3 regions of the Priestia sp. D3YE.R1 genome follow, and region 1 is predicted to be linked to each of the others. Evidence: riboswitches for the same ligand, from Rfam matches in the RefSeq annotation. Region 1 holds a riboswitch; each other region holds the start of a gene.

Region 1 (5,370 bases):
TTAAAGGAAATGCAAAGAGATATTTGGTCAGAAGAAGCGGTTCAGGCAACGATGAAGTTTAACAAAAAACGCTACGATATTGATTTGCTGCTAAGAGGCTCCCATATTCGGAAGATGAAGAAAAAGTCATATTATATTGAATTTTATTCTCCGAAGATATTTCAGCGTGCCAAAGAAATACACCTAAACGCTGAATATAAAGATCCATCGCTTATGCGCAACAAATTGTCCCTCGATTTTTTCTCTTCTTTAGATGTTTTATCTCCTCACTCTCAGTTTGTCACTCTTAAGATTAATGGGAAAAATGAAGGAATATATCTTCAGCTCGAATCGGTAGATGAACTATTTTTGAAAAAAAGAAATTTAGCGGATGGATCCATATTTTATGCAGTGGACGGAGATGCTAATTTTTCTTTGATGAGCGATTTGGATAAAAAGCCGAAAACAACTTTGTTATCTGGATATGAAGATAAAGCAGTGAGAGAAGGGGATGAGGAAAAATTAGAAAAGTTTATATTTAATCTTAATACCTGGACAAATACGGAATTCGAACAGAATATTGAGAAGTACCTGAACGTCGACCGCTACTTATCTTGGCTAGTCGGTATTATTTGTATGCAGAATTACGACGGTTTTGTCCATAACTATGCGCTCTATCTAAATCATGAAAGCGGGCGTTTTGAACTGATTCCATGGGATTATGATGCAACTTGGGGAAGAGATGTAAATGGAAAAGTAATGGAAGGAGACTATGTCCGTGCACAAGGATTTAATACGCTTACAGCTCGCTTACTGGCGGTGAACAGCATTAAAAAGCGATATATTAAAAAAATGAACAATGTTCTAAATAATCAATTTACAATAGAATACATGAAACCAATCATTTATCAACTGCATGAGTATATTGCTCCATATGTATTAAAAGATCCTTACGTAAAAGATAACTTAGAGCAATTTTATAAAGAACCCGAATTTATGCTGTCTTTTATAAAAGAACGAACAGCGTATATTAAAAATAACCTTTTGACTCTTTAAAAATGGATAGATTTATAGGCAACAGTGGATTTTGTTAATAATAGGCAAATGCAGGAAATCAATAGCTGTACATGATACGTATATATACAGTATGAATGACCAATAAGGATAACTAATAAGGAGGAAAAACAATGAGTAACTATTACTATGGCCAAGAACAAGAGCAAAATCAAAATCCACGCCAAAAATCAAGCCAAAAACGCAGCCGAAATATACAAATGCCTGATAAAGGCTATTCTTCTCACTTCAAACCCCTAAAAGGAAGAGTGGTGACTGTTTATCGTGGAGGACCTGAATCTAAAACAGGTTATTTGGTTGACGTGCAGTCAGACTATTTAATCTTAGCAGTGGAAAGCAATAATAACAATAATAACAATAATGGTGAAAATAACAATCAAAACAATCAAAACAACCAAAATAATAATCAGCAAGAATATACACTTGTATATTATCACTTAGCGCATGTAAAAAGTATTACTGAAGATACTATGTCAAATTCGGCACAAACGTTTACCGGAATTAGCACAGAATTAGAATTGTATCGAGGAAAAACTTTTGCAGGAACTTTATCATTGATGAAAACTAAATATGTGCAGGTTAACCAAGGTGGGCCTGAGAAAAAAGCAGGTCAACTTCTTGATGTCTTAGGTTCATTTGAATCTGCTTATATAGTATTACTCACAGAGGACGACGGTATCATCTATATTAATACTGAACACGTTAAGAGTGTGAGTGAATATCAAAACAACAATGGAGATCAAACTACTCAATCTGCAAATGAACTCTTAGTGAGTCAAGAACCAGAATATATGAAATCTAAAAGCTTTAACGATCTTTTTGCTCACCTTTCCCATAAATGGGTATCAATCAATAATGGAGGACCTGAAGCTGTAGAGGGCGTGCTAGTACAAAGCCGAAATGGTACATTTACACTTGTGCAGAATAATCAAGTATTACGCTTACAGCCGAGACATGTTAAAACCATTTGTGTAGGAGCAAAAGGGGCTTTTAAGCAAAACGATAACAATCAAAACAATGAGGAAACAGAAGAAAATGGAGAGACTGAAGCTGCAAAGTCTACAGAAGAACGTACAGGAAGCCGCACAGGTGGACGTACAGGACGCCGTACGGGAGGGCGCACAGATGATCGCTCTCGAGGACGCCGCACGGGAGGACGCACAGGGGATCGTTCTCGAGGACGCCGTACGGGTTCACGCTCTTCAGCACCGGCAGAGAAAGTTATTAAAACGAAAAATTATCGTTGGAAAGCATGATGAAATGGAACATAAAAGGTGCTTATAAAGCACCTTTTCTATCATATAGGAAAAAGGAGGAGAATGAGAATGAGTATGAATCATTATATCAATAAAATTGTGGAGTTAGATATTTCAGGTAAAACGACATTTGTTGGCAGACTTATTGATCTTGGATTAGATATTATGGTTTTGTATAATGGACATGATTATTTGTATATTCCTCTTTTACACATGCATGGTTTGCGGGAAGTATCGGAAGAAGACTATACGGTTTTACGTGAAATAGAAGAGAACTTAATAGAAGAAAGTCAGCGGATTTCTTATCGTAATATTTTACAGCAGGCAAAAGGGAAGTTTATTGAAATTTATGTAACGGGAGGGAAATCATTGCATGGCTATATTACAAGCGTGCTGAATGATTATCTTGTATTTTATTCTCCAGTGTATAAGAATGTCTTTGTTTCTCTGCATCATTTGAAATGGCTTACCCCTTACAGTAATGAGTTAACCCCTTATTCTTTAAGTGACAAAGAGCTGCCAGTAAGGCCCGCCTCTGCACCTTTTGTCAGAAACTTTGAAGAGCAGCTTAAAAAATATGAAAATCAACTGGTCGTATTAGATTTAGGGGATCAATCAGAAAAAATTGGCGTACTTAAAGAAGTTTCTAATAATATTGTTGAACTAATTACGGCAAATGGAGAAAGTATGTATTGGAAGCTAGCTCATGTAAAATCTGTGCACTTGCCTTAGAAAAAGAGACCTCGGTGTCGTCTCTTTTTTTATGTGCTTATCAGGACAAGTATATTGAATAAACAAATGAGATGATTTAAATTTTTTAGAAAATTATGTTGACAATAAAGAAAATCTTTATTAAAGTTAGTAACAACAAACGTTAACCACCAACAATTATATAGAACTCTTATCAAGAGTGGCGGAGGGACTGGCCCTGCGATGCCCGGCAACCATCAAATGAAACATTCATTTGAACGGTGCTAATTCCTGTGGAACATCAGTATTGTTCTAACAGATGAGAGAAATCGTGTATAAACGAACACTCTTCCATCTGTGAAGAGTGTTTTTTATTTTGAGTTAAGGAGAGAAATAGATGAAAATTGAAACTTTATTAGTTCGTTCAGGAGTAGGTCGTGACCCTTCAACAGGTTCTATTACAACACCCATTTACCAAGCATCAACATTTGCTCATCCTGCTTTAGGGCAAAGTACAGGATTTGACTATGCGCGTACGGCAAATCCTACTCGTACAGCATTGGAAGAAGCAATTGCTGCTTTAGAAAAAGGCGAAGTAGGAGTAGCATTCGCTTCAGGAATGGCGGGTGTAATGGCAGTTTTAGCACTATTTAAAAACGGAGATCATTTAATTGTATCAGAGGATTTATACGGAGGAACGTACCGAGTACTAAATGAAATCTTTTCAGAGCAAGGAATTACTGTTTCGTACGTCAACACAGCCCATCTCGAGCAAGTGAAAGATGCGCTTCGTCCCAATACGAAAGCTGTATTTATTGAAACACCTACAAATCCAATGATGCACGTAACTGATTTGCCAGAAGCAATTGCGTTAGCTAAACAGCATGATTTGCTTACGATCGTTGACAATACATTCATGTCCCCTTACTATCAGCGTCCTTTAGAGCTTGGAGCAGATATCGTGATACATAGTGCGAGCAAATACATTGGAGGTCATAATGATGTAGTTGCTGGTCTTGTAGTCGCTCGATGTAGTAGCTTAGGAGAAAGAATTCGTTTTTATCAAAATGCAGCTGGGGCAATCTTAGGTCCACAAGATAGCTGGCTGTTATTGCGCGGTGTTAAAACGCTAGCGCTTCGTATGGAAAAGCATAACGAAAACGCACTGAAAATTGCAAAGTGGCTTACTGCTCATGATCTCGTGGAAAAAGTGTATTACCCTGGTCTTGAAACACATCCGGGCTATGAAATCATGAAGAAACAAGCAACTGGATTTGGAGGCATGATTTCTTTTGCTGTCTCACACCCTGACATCGTGTCCACGCTTTTGGAAAATGTCAAAGTTATTACATTTGCAGAAAGCTTAGGAGGCGTGGAAAGTTTAATGACATTCCCAGCTCGTCAAACACACGCTGACATTCCGGAGGAAATTCGAAACCGTGTCGGAGTAACAAACTGTTTACTGCGATTATCTGTTGGAATTGAGCACGCAGATGATTTAATTAAAGATTTGAAGGAGGCATTTGATGCATACCAACAATAATAAACATAGATTTGGTACGAACTTAATTCATGCAAATACAGGAATTGACGGTCATTTTGGAGCAGTTAACGTACCTATTTATCAGGTATCTACATTTAACCAAGAAGATGAGACGAACAACGGCCGCTATGACTATTCTCGTTCAGGAAATCCAACTCGTGAGGCTTTAGAAAACACCATTGCTCAGCTAGAAAATGGATACGCTGGCTTTGCTTTTTCGTCAGGTATGGCTGCTATCTCATCGGTGTTATCTATTTTTGAATCAGGGGATGAAATTTTAGTTTCACACGATACGTACGGCGGGACATATCGTGTATTAACACGATTATTTTCAAAGTTTGGTATCAAAACAACTTTTGTTGATACAACGAAGGTTGAAAAAGTAGAAGAAGCTATCACAAAAGATACGAAGGCTATTTATATCGAAAGCCCTTCAAATCCATTTTTACAGGTAACGGATATTAAAGCAGTAGCAAGTTTGGCGAAAGAGCGCAATCTCCTTACAATTGTGGATAACACGTTTTTAACGCCTTATCTACAGCAGCCGATTGACCTTGGTGTAAATATTGTAATTCATAGTGCTACAAAATATATCAGCGGTCACAGTGACGTCATTGGCGGTCTAGTTGTGGTAAGCGATGAAAAGCTAGCGGAAGAAGTAAAGTTTGTACAAAATGCTTTTGGTGCTATCTTAGGACCACAGGATTGTTTTTTACTGCTTCGAGGCATTAAGACATTAAAAGTTCGTTTAGATCAACAGTTAAAAACAGCGCTGCAGTTTGCAAAGTGGCTTGAAGAACAATCTCTAGTGAGCCGTGTATACTACCC
Region 2 (5,370 bases), on a different contig from region 1:
ACAATGGGTTCTAAATTGTATGCAACTGAAAGCTCCGTATATCGTACGGTAGGACTTTTTGAAGACCATATGGGCCAGCTTTCAGAAGAACAACAAAAAGACGGAAAACAAATTGCTGCTTCCATTGCTGAATATGCTATCGAATGTTCATTAAATAAAGTGTTTGCCACGGAAGCTCTTGACTACATTGTAGATGAAGGCGTGCAGCTTCACGGAGGCTACGGTTTTATGAGTGAGTATGAAATTGAGCGTCTGTATCGCGATTCTCGCATTAACCGTATTTTTGAAGGAACAAATGAGATTAACCGTCTTTTAGTACCAGGCACATATTTACGCAAAGCGCTAAAAGGAGAGCTTCCACTGCTTCAAAAAGCACAAACGCTTCAAGAAGAATTGATGATGCTTATGCCGCAGGAAGTAGGAAATGAGCCGTTAGATCAAGAAAAAATGCTTGTGCAAAACGGGAAGAAAATTGCGCTCTTGCTTTTGGGATTAGCTGCACAAAAGTATGGCAAAGAATTAGAGAAAGAACAAGAAATTCTCGTTAATATTTCCGATATGATCAGTAACGTATATGCAATGGAATCTACTGTTTTACGTACTGAAAAAGCCATTTCCAAAACAGGAGCAGATCAGAATAGCTTAAAATTAAAGTATACTCAAGTATTTTGCCAAGAAGCATTTAATCGAATCGAAGCAGATGCAAAAGAAACGTTAATTGGCGTTGAACAAGGTGATACGCTTAGAGTTATGCTTTCGTCTCTTCGCAAGTTAACGCGCTATACACCAATCAATGTGATTAGCGTAAAGCGTGAGATTGCGAAAACGCTTCTAGAAGTAGAGAAGTTCACAGTTTAAGGAAAAAGGAGCTCGTTTTGCGAGCTCCTTTTTGTTTAAGAAGCCTCTATCTAGGTAAATGATAAAGGATGTGTTAAAATACGAAAAAAGCTTAAAATAAAGGGTGGTTGACGAAATGTCATTATTTTTTTATTCATATCCAAAGTGTGGGACGTGCCGAAAAGCAAAGAAGTGGCTGGATGATAACGGAGTAGCGTATGAAGAAATTCATATTGTAGAAAACCCGCCAACAAAAGAGCAGCTGCAGTCTTATTATGAGAACAGCGGCTTAGAATTAAAAAAATTCTTTAATACAAGCGGTAAAAAATATCGCGAATTAGGGCTTAAAGATAAAGTAAGCAGTGCAAGTGAAGATGAACTTCTGTCTATTCTTGCGTCAGATGGCATGTTAATTAAGCGTCCGCTGCTAACAGATGGACAAAAAGTAACGCTTGGTTTCAAAGAAGAGCAGTTTGAAGACGTGTGGAAGTGAGTTTTCAAATAGAAAATTTTTACCTTTTACGTTACACTGTTAATAGGAAGTTATTTTAGGTTGTAGAAAGTGTTCTCCACGTTGAAGGCGCTTTTTATATAAACAAATTACGATACATATTTTGGAGGGATTAAGATGAATACACCAAAAGATTTGCGTTATTCTGAAGAGCATGAATGGGTAAAAACAGAAGGAGACGTTGTCCGCGTAGGTATTACACATTTCGCTCAAGCTGAGCTTGGAGACATCGTATTCGTTGAACTGCCAGAAGTAGGAGCAACAGTAGAGGCTGACGAGCCGTTTGGCAGCGTTGAATCAGTAAAAACAGTTTCTGAGCTCTATGCACCAATTAGCGGTGAAGTTGTAGCAGTAAACGACAACTTAAGCGATAGCCCTGAACTGGTTAATGATTCTCCATACGAAGAAGCATGGATGATTACAATCAAACCATCTGATTCTTCTCAAGTAGACAAGCTAATGACAGCAGAGCAATACGAAGAAATGACAAACGAAGGATAATATTCCTCCATAAATTGTCTTTATGAAAAATTTTTGACTGGACACTCTATTAGTAAACAAACTAAAGGAGTGTCTTTTTATGTTTGAAAAACAAAAAATGGACGTTACAGATCGCGTTACAGCTAAATTTCATGACGGCGGTATGAAATTATATGTTGATAAGCAGCCAATTGGTGAAGTTAGTTACGGAACAAGCGGCAATGAATACCGCTTTGAAGAAGGATATTCGCAAGAAAATAATAAGTTCTACCAATATACGGACGTACAAAAAAAAGGTGAAACGCAAAAATATACAGACTGCGACGAAGAAGCAGGATGGTGCTAAACAGTGGCAACTGCCGCTGTTTTTCTTGTTTTATGGAAACAATATGGCCTGAGCTGCCTTTAAAAACAGTTCTTTCTTGCAAATTTCTTTTAAAAAACAGGTGAACTGTGATACATTAACGAATATTGTATAGCATAAAGAAATGATGTTACTATACAACTGACGATTATGGGTGATGAAAATGGGGCTAATTGGAATTGAAAAAGTAATTATTGTCGAAGGAAAATCAGATAAAAAACGTATTCAAGATATCATTCGAGAACCAATTGAGATTATTTGTACAAACGGTACGATTAGTTTATCAAAGCTGGATGAAATTATTGACTGTACGTTTAATAAAGAGGTATACATACTCGTTGACTCTGATGATTCAGGGAATAAGCTAAGAAAACAATTTAAACGAGAGCTTCCGGAAGCAGAGCATCTATATATTGATAAAATGTACCGAGAAGTTGCTGCCGCCCCTAGACATCACATAGCAACAGTATTACTGAGTGCCAATATCGATGTTAATGCAGAATTTTTAACATAAAAGGAATGAGCAACATGCAAGAATGGAGCGAAAAACAGCTTGATGATCAGTTGAAAGAAGGAGAAAGAGCGTTTATCTTTTTCCATACGCCTTTTTGCGGAACATGTCAGCTGGCAAAAAAAATGTTAACCGTGGCAGAAGCGATGCTGCCGGATGTAACCATCGGAATGAGCAATTTAAATTATATGCCTTCAAAGGCAGAATTATTTTCAATTGAAAGCGTACCTTGTTTGATCGAAGTGAAAAATGGTGAAATGGTAAAAAAACTCTACGCTTTTCATTCCATCGAGCACATACTCGAGGAGCTTCGATAATCAAACGTTTGTTTAAAATGAAAAAATGGAAAGAGAGCGAACCGTTGGGGTTGTTGAGTTCTTGGGATATTATCCCAAGAGCAAAATCTGTTGACAGCCTATCTGACACATGCTAAAATCACACTCATGAATGTTCATAAATGAATGAATATTTCCCAAAAACAAAATAATTGTTGCGAACTCTTATCAAGAGAGGTGGAGGGACTGAGCCCTGTGAAACCCGGCAACCGTCAGACTAACTGAAATGGTGCCAATTCCTGCAAAGCTATGCGCTTTGAAAGATGAGAGAAAGGATTAAATATCGAGCCTTTCTGTCATGCGCAGAGAGGCTTTTTTAATGGGGAAAATTGTTTTACGGCTTTTTCATCCTATAGGGCAACCTAACATAATTAAGTTTTTATTAAAGAAGGTGAAGAAATATGATTACATTAACAGACGTTACAAAAATTTATCAGGCTAAAAGCGGTCAAGTAACAGCTGTTGATAATGTGAATCTAACCGTTAACCAAGGTGAAATTTACGGAATTATTGGTTATAGCGGAGCGGGGAAAAGTTCTTTGATTCGCTTGCTAAACGGATTAGAAACACCAACGACAGGAACGGTCGAAGTAGCAGGTAATGATATTGGAAAAATTAAAGGCGGAAAACTCAGAAAAGCTAGACAAGAAATTAGTATGGTATTTCAACACTTTAATATTTTATGGTCGCGTACGGTGAGAGAAAATATTGCTTTTCCGTTAGAAATAGCAGGGATTTCAAAAGAAAAAAGAATGAAACGAGTAGACGAACTCATTAAGCTAGTTGGACTTGAAGGTCGTGAAAATGCTTATCCATCTCAGCTTAGCGGTGGACAAAAGCAGCGTGTTGGTATTGCTCGAGCGCTAGCGAATAATCCAAAAGTATTGCTTTGTGATGAAGCCACATCAGCGCTTGATCCTCAAACGACAGATTCTATTTTAGATCTGTTAGTAGATATTAATGAGAAGCTAGGGTTAACCATTGTATTAATTACTCATGAAATGCACGTCATTCGTAAAATTTGTCATCGAGTAGCTGTTATGGAAAATGGGGCAGTAGTAGAAGAAGGACAAGTGCTAGAAGTATTCAGAAAACCTAAGCAGCCGATTACAAAACGATTTGTTCAACAGATTTCTGAACCAGAGGAAACGTTTGAAACGATTGAACAAGTGAAAGAGCTGTATCCAAGCGGGCAAATTATTCAGCTGACGTTTGTTGGCGGAAAAGCAGAGCAACCGCTCATTACAACGATTTTAAAACAGTTTGATGTAACGATTAATATTTTACAAGGAAAGATTTCTCATACGCAAACAGGTTCATACGGAACGTTGTTCGTTCATTTAGACGGAGAATTAACAGAAGTTAAAAAAGTCATTGCATACATTCATGAGCAGCAGGTAGAAGTGGAGGTAATGATAAATGCTTGAGAAACTATTTCCAAACGTTATTTTAGACGATTTTATTCAAGCGACAAATGAAACACTATATATGACGGCTATTTCAGTTGTAGCCACATTTGTTCTAGGTATTTTATTGGGCTTGCTTTTATTTTTAACGTCCAAAGGACAGCTTTGGCAAAACAAACCTTTATATGCCATTGTGTCAGCGGTTGTAAATATCTTTCGTTCCATTCCATTCATTATTTTAATTGTTTTACTGATTCCATTTACCAAAGCATTGGTAGGAAGTATTCTAGGTGCTAATGCAGCGTTACCTGCTTTAATTGTTGGAGCAGCACCATTTTATGCGCGTCTTGTAGAAATTGGTTTGCGCGAAATTGATAAAGGTGTGATTGAAGCTGCTAAATCAATGGGAGCAACAACAAGCACCATTATTTTTAAAGTGCTGTTACCTGAATCGCTGCCAGCTTTAATTTCCGGTTTGACGGTAACAACGATTGCATTAGTCGGCTATACGGCAATGGCGGGTGTGATTGGAGCCGGAGGTCTTGGAAACCTTGCATATTTAGAAGGATTCCAGCGCAGTCATAATGACGTAACGCTAGCCGCTACAATCTTAATTTTGATTATTGTATTTATTATCCAACTTATTGGAGATGCGATTACTGCAAAAATTGATAAAAGATAAAGGGAGGATTATTTATTATGAAAAAATGGCTTTCGGCTTTAGCATTAACATCTGCACTAGTAGTAGGATTAGCTGCGTGTGGATCTAACAATGGATCAGAAGATGAAAAGAAAATTGTCGTGGGTGCATCTAATACGCCTCATGCTGAAATTTTAGAACAAGCAAAACCGATTTTAGAAAAACAAGGAATTGACTTAGAAATTAAAAAATTCCAAGATTATATCTTACCGAACACAGCTCTTGC
Region 3 (5,370 bases), 120 kb from region 1:
TCGCCTTTAACCGTTGCAAGAATCACTTTGCCTTTTCCAGAATCATTTTCAGTTGCTTCCATATGAGGTTCTAAAAAGGCAACGGATGCTTTCATAACTTCCGCACTTTGAAGCACTTCTGCTACAATCAACTGGTTGTCATTAAACAAACGTCCGACTTCCGCCATTCCCTCCATAAGCGGTCCGTTAATAATATCTAACGGATCATCATATTGAGCTAAAGCCTGTTCTAAATCAGGAAGCAATCCTTCTTTTGTACCTTCGACAATATACATTGCCAATCGTTCTTCGAGTGTTAACGTAGAAATTTCTACTTTTGCTTCTTTCTTTTTATCACGATAAAAGTCGGTAAACGTGCTTAGCGTTTCATCAGTTGTGTTAAATAATAACGCATTAGCAAGCTCAATTTCAGCTTCTGGAATAGAAGCATAGCGCTCTAATTTTTCGGTATTAACAATGGCATAATCGAGTCCAGCCTGCGTACAGTGATAAAGGTAAACGGCATTCAGTACTTCACGTCCGACTGGAGGAAGACCGAATGACACATTACTTACGCCAAGAATGGTCAGGCAATCAGGCAGGGCTTCTTTAATCATTTTAATTCCCTTAACTGTTTCTTCAGCAGAACCAATATATTGTTCATCACCGGTCCCTACAGGAAACACAAGAGGGTCAAAAATAATATCTTTTGGATTAAAGCCATGTTTTTCAACAAGCAAATCATGTGAGCGTTTAGCAATCTCTACTTTTCGTTCTGCAGTAACGGCCATGCCTGTTTCATCGATTGTACCGACAACCAGAGCTGCACCGAATTTTTTTACTAGCGGTAAGATTGCATCAAAACGCTCTTCACCATCTTCTAGGTTAATGGAGTTAATAATAACCTTACCTTGTGAGTACGTTAAAGCTTTTTCAATAACTTTCTCGTCGGTTGAATCGATTACAAGAGGAACCTTCACTTTTTTTACAACTTCTTGAATAAATTCCTCCATGTCTTCCATTTCTTCACGGTCTGGATCTGCTAAGCAAATATCGATAACGTGAGCACCATTTTTAACTTGAGCACGCGCAATTTCAGATGCTTCTTCAATTTTTCCTTCCGCAATCAGACGCTTGAACTTGCGAGAACCGATTACATTCGTACGTTCTCCCACAAAAAGAGGGCGCATAGAATCGTCATATACAAGTGGTTCAATACCGGTGACAGCATGGTTATGCTCGGAGCGATCAAGCGAACGAGGCGCAACCTCTTTTACCGCTTCAACCAGTGCTTTAATATGAGCAGGCGTTGTACCACAGCATCCGCCTACAAAGTTCAGCCAGCCTTTATCAGCAAACCCTTTAATTTTTTGAGCAAGCAGCTCAGGGGATTCATGATAATTGCCTTCTTCATCCGGAAGTCCAGCGTTTGGATAACAGCTAACTGCTGAAGTAGCTAGGTTTGAAAGAGAGCGAATATGATCTGTCATAAATTCAGGGCCTGTCGCGCAGTTAAGTCCGACTGAAAGAGGCTTCATGTGTTCCAGTGATAAGTAAAAAGATTCGATATCTTGACCAGCGAGAGTTGTTCCCATAGGCTCAATTGTTCCTGAAATCATAATCGGAACTTCTATTTTTAGTTTTTCAAACGCCGCTGTAATACCTAAAAATGCGGCTTTTACGTTCAGCATGTCTTGGCAGGTTTCGACTAGAAGTAAGTCAACGCCGCCGTCTAACAAACCCCGAACTTGCTCTTCGTACGATTCTACTAGCTCAGGGAATGTAATACCTCCGGTAACAGAGAGAGTTTTAGTGGTAGGACCGATAGCTCCAGCTACGAACCTAGGCCATTCGGGAGTTGAATATTTATCGCGGGCTGCACAAGCAAGCTTCACAGCTTCGATATTCAATTCATACGCCAAGTGGCCTAAATCGTATTCATCAAGTACGGTAGATGTTGAGCCAAACGTATTGGTTTCAATGATGTCAGCACCTGCTGCAAAGTACTCTTCATGAATGCGCTGAATCACATGAGGCGCTGTACGGGTCAAATATTCGTTACAGCCTTCATATTCTTCGCCGCCAAAATCTTCAGCGGTTAAATCAGCATCTTGAATCATCGTTCCCATTGCTCCATCGATGACGAGTATTCGCTTCTTTAGTTGTTGTTCGATAAGTGAGCTCATTTATATCTTCCTTTCTGATGTAACGAGTTGCTTGTCATGAATATAGCGTGTTAGAATTTCGGTCATTTCATAGCGCATAAACGGCGTAATTAAGTAAATACCGTCAAATAACTCATATGCTGTATCAATTAAGTTTTTTGCAATCGCAAGGCCTTCGACTTCGCCGCGAATCCGGTCATTTCCCGTTGCGTCCATGCGTTCTAGAATATCTTCTGATAATTTAATTCCAGGTACTTCATGGTGAATAAATCGAGCATTTCTTGCGCTTGTTAACGGCATGATCCCGATGTATACCGGTGTTGTTAAATGTTTGGTTGCTTCATATACCTCTTCAATTTGCTTAGTTGAATAGAGAGGTTGAGTAATGAAATAGTGAGCCCCGCAGTCGATTTTCTTTTCCAAACGCTGAACGGCTCGGTCTAAGTGACGCACGTTTGGGTTAAAGGCAGCTGCAATGGAAAAATTGGTTTTTTGACCAAGCGGTTTGCCGGAATAAGATAGTCCTTCATTAAACTGAGCAATTAAACTAATCAAGTCAAATGAAGATAAATCGTAGACCGAAGTGGCGCCAGGGAAATCGCCAACTTTTGACGGATCACCGGTAATTGCAAGCACTTGATTCATTCCTAACGTATGAAGTCCCATTAAATGAGACTGAAGTCCAATTAAATTTCGGTCGCGACAGGTAATATGAATAAGCGGTCGTGCTTTTGTTTCTTGCTGCATCAGTGTTGCCATTGCTAAGTTGCTGATGCGAGGTGAGGCTAGAGAATTATCAGCTAATGTAATAGCATCTACTCCGACTTTATCAAGTGCTTTTGCGCCTTCTAAAAATTTCGTCGGACCAAGCTGTTTAGGAGGATCTAGCTCAACGATAACCGAGCGGCGTTTCTTCACAATTTCGTGCATATGAGGTTTATCCTGCTGCTCACGCTCTTGAACCGTAACGGCTGGTCTCATTTTAACGACTTTGCTTGTAATCGGAGGCAGGTCTTTTAAAGCAGACGACATTGCGCGTACGTGAGCTGGTGTTGTACCGCAGCATCCTCCAATTAAGCGAACCCCTTGTTCGCGGAATAAACGCGCGCTTTCTACAAAGTAGTCTTCATTCGTTTCATATTCCAGCTTTCCTTCCACATACGCCGGAAGGCTGGCGTTAGGGTAAGCAGATAAGAAAGCACGATCGGGAAGCGGTACTTCTTCAAGAGACTGAATCATATGATAAGGACCTAAACGGCAGTTAAGTCCGACAACATCTGCTCCTAACTCTTCTAATTCTTTTAATGCATCTGCTAAAGGACGGCCATCTTGCAGTACGCCGATATCATGCAGGGAAACGTGGGTAATAATAGGCTTATCCGTTTCTTTTCTCGCCAGGGTAAGAACGGTCTTTAATTCTTCAAAATCATAGTATGTTTCAAATAAAAGGCCATCCACGCCTTCATTTAAAAGCCAAAACATTTGTTCACGAATGCTTCGCTTAACCTCTTCTAAACTAATAGCGTTTTTTTGGAAAGAACGAATTCCGCCGAGTGTACCAACTACGTAAGCCTGATCTTTTGCAGCTTGTTTCGCTAATTTTACACCAGCAACATTGATATCTTTGACTGAATCTTCTAATCCATAACGGGCAAGTTTTTGATAATTAGCAGCGTACGTATTTGTTTGAATAACGTTTGCACCAGCTTCTACATAGGCTCTGTGAATACGAGAAACCTCTTCTGGTTTGGTGATGTTTAGTTCTTCAAAGCAGCTGTCAATACCGTGTGAGTAAAGGAGGGTACCAGTGGCACCATCCCCAATTAAAATTTTAGACTTTAAATCTTCAAGTAACCCCATGTCAAAACCTCCTTAAATTGTTCCGCTTCTATTTCACGAGTGATTCGTTTTATGCAATATGCCGATAAAATAGAAAAAGTCTTCTTAAGAAGAAGACTTTTTTCGCCTTCTTATCTTCCAAGCAATAAATTGCTTGCTGGATTTAGCACCATGTCTCTAACGACTGGTTGCTGAGGTTTCAAAGGGCCAGTCCCTCCACCTCTCATGATAAGAATCAATTGTATATAATTGAAACATATTTTTTTAAATAGAAAGAATACTTATTTAATAATTTATCTGATTTTTAGAAATTATACAACAGTAAATTGTGAATTTCCAGCAAATATTGAGGAAAATTTAAAAGCTAAAGGGAAAATATCCGTATATTTTGTTTGAAAATGACTGTTATGTTAGGGGTTAAGGAGTTTTTTGTGAGAAATACAAAAAGAAAATGAAAAATAAAAAATAAACGAAAAGGCACCAGCGCTGGGAGATGCGTCGATTTATACGTAAAAAGGCTCGTCTTTTTTTTATCGCTTCTACATATAGTGAACTATGAAGGGTAGAAGGGTGATGGGCATGAAAAGGTGGAAACTCACGCTGCAGGTTGCTGCTACGTATGTAGGCACCGTTGTAGGAGCCGGTTTTGCAACAGGCAAGGAAATCGTTCAATTTTTTACACAGTACGGGGAACTTGGAATGGTTGGAATTTTGGTCAGCGGCTTGTTTTTTATTTGGCTAGGTTCGAAAATGATGCTGCTTTCGCACGCAATTGGGGCTTCTTCTTATCAGCAGCTTAATACATATTTATTTGGTGATGTGCTTGGAAAAGTTGTAAACGGTGTAATGATTGTCATTTTATTTGGAGTAACTTCAGTCATGCTAGCGAGTACGGGGGCAATAGGAAAAGAACAGTTCGGGCTGTGGCCTCCTGTTGGGATGATTTTTACAATTGTTTTAACTTATATATTTATCGCAAGGGGAATTAACGGTATTTTAATGGTTAATTCTCTTGTTGTCCCGATGATGCTTTCATTTGCTTTTATCATTTTTGTGCCAAATATCAGCTATTTCTCACTGATTCAAACGAAGCCGGATTTAACGCTCGTCACACAGTGGAAGTGGGCGGTTAGTCCCTTTTTATACATTTCCCTAAATCTAGCTTTGGCTCAGGCCGTTTTGGTTCCATTAGGAAGTTCCGTGAAAGATAGGAGCGTGATTAAAAAAGGGGCCGTAATAGGAGGATGCGTACTTACGTTTATGCTTGTTTCTACTCATCTTGCCCTTTCCAATTTGCCTTATTCATTTCAACTTGATATTCCGATGAGTGCCGTTGTTAAAAATATCTCAGCGTGGGTGAATGTTTTATTTACGGTAGTTGTGTTAG

What was found. A riboswitch is a leader RNA that binds a small molecule or an ion and turns the genes downstream of it on or off. The one in region 1 is predicted to bind S-adenosylmethionine.
Region 2: another riboswitch for S-adenosylmethionine. It lies ahead of ACOZIR_RS22865 (methionine ABC transporter ATP-binding protein); the one in region 1 lies ahead of ACOZIR_RS16370 (trans-sulfuration enzyme family protein).
Region 3: another riboswitch for S-adenosylmethionine. It lies ahead of ACOZIR_RS15755 (bifunctional homocysteine S-methyltransferase/methylenetetrahydrofolate reductase); the one in region 1 lies ahead of ACOZIR_RS16370 (trans-sulfuration enzyme family protein).

The regions. Positions count from the first base shown of each region.
Region 1 covers NZ_JBLTHW010000002.1:817,637-823,006, forward strand. Annotated here, with positions in the region: gene ACOZIR_RS16355 (CotH kinase family protein) at 1-1,035, shown strand, start outside; gene ACOZIR_RS16360 (spore coat protein) at 1,254-2,309, shown strand; gene ACOZIR_RS16365 (hypothetical protein) at 2,379-3,041, shown strand; SAM riboswitch class I at 3,208-3,325, shown strand; gene ACOZIR_RS16370 (trans-sulfuration enzyme family protein) at 3,397-4,542, shown strand; gene ACOZIR_RS16375 (trans-sulfuration enzyme family protein) at 4,526-5,370, shown strand, end outside.
Region 2 covers NZ_JBLTHW010000004.1:232,914-238,283, forward strand. Annotated here, with positions in the region: gene ACOZIR_RS22835 (acyl-CoA dehydrogenase family protein) at 1-858, shown strand, start outside; gene ACOZIR_RS22840 (arsenate reductase family protein) at 974-1,330, shown strand; gene gcvH (glycine cleavage system protein GcvH) at 1,466-1,849, shown strand; gene ACOZIR_RS22850 (YusG family protein) at 1,929-2,174, shown strand; gene ACOZIR_RS22855 (toprim domain-containing protein) at 2,356-2,706, shown strand; gene ACOZIR_RS22860 (thioredoxin family protein) at 2,721-3,020, shown strand; SAM riboswitch class I at 3,201-3,308, shown strand; gene ACOZIR_RS22865 (methionine ABC transporter ATP-binding protein) at 3,440-4,465, shown strand; gene ACOZIR_RS22870 (methionine ABC transporter permease) at 4,458-5,126, shown strand; gene ACOZIR_RS22875 (MetQ/NlpA family ABC transporter substrate-binding protein) at 5,144-5,370, shown strand, end outside.
Region 3 covers NZ_JBLTHW010000002.1:701,833-707,202, forward strand. Annotated here, with positions in the region: gene metH (methionine synthase) at 1-2,165, opposite strand, end outside; gene ACOZIR_RS15755 (bifunctional homocysteine S-methyltransferase/methylenetetrahydrofolate reductase) at 2,166-4,004, opposite strand; SAM riboswitch class I at 4,112-4,218, opposite strand; gene ACOZIR_RS15760 (amino acid/polyamine transporter II) at 4,563-5,370, shown strand, end outside.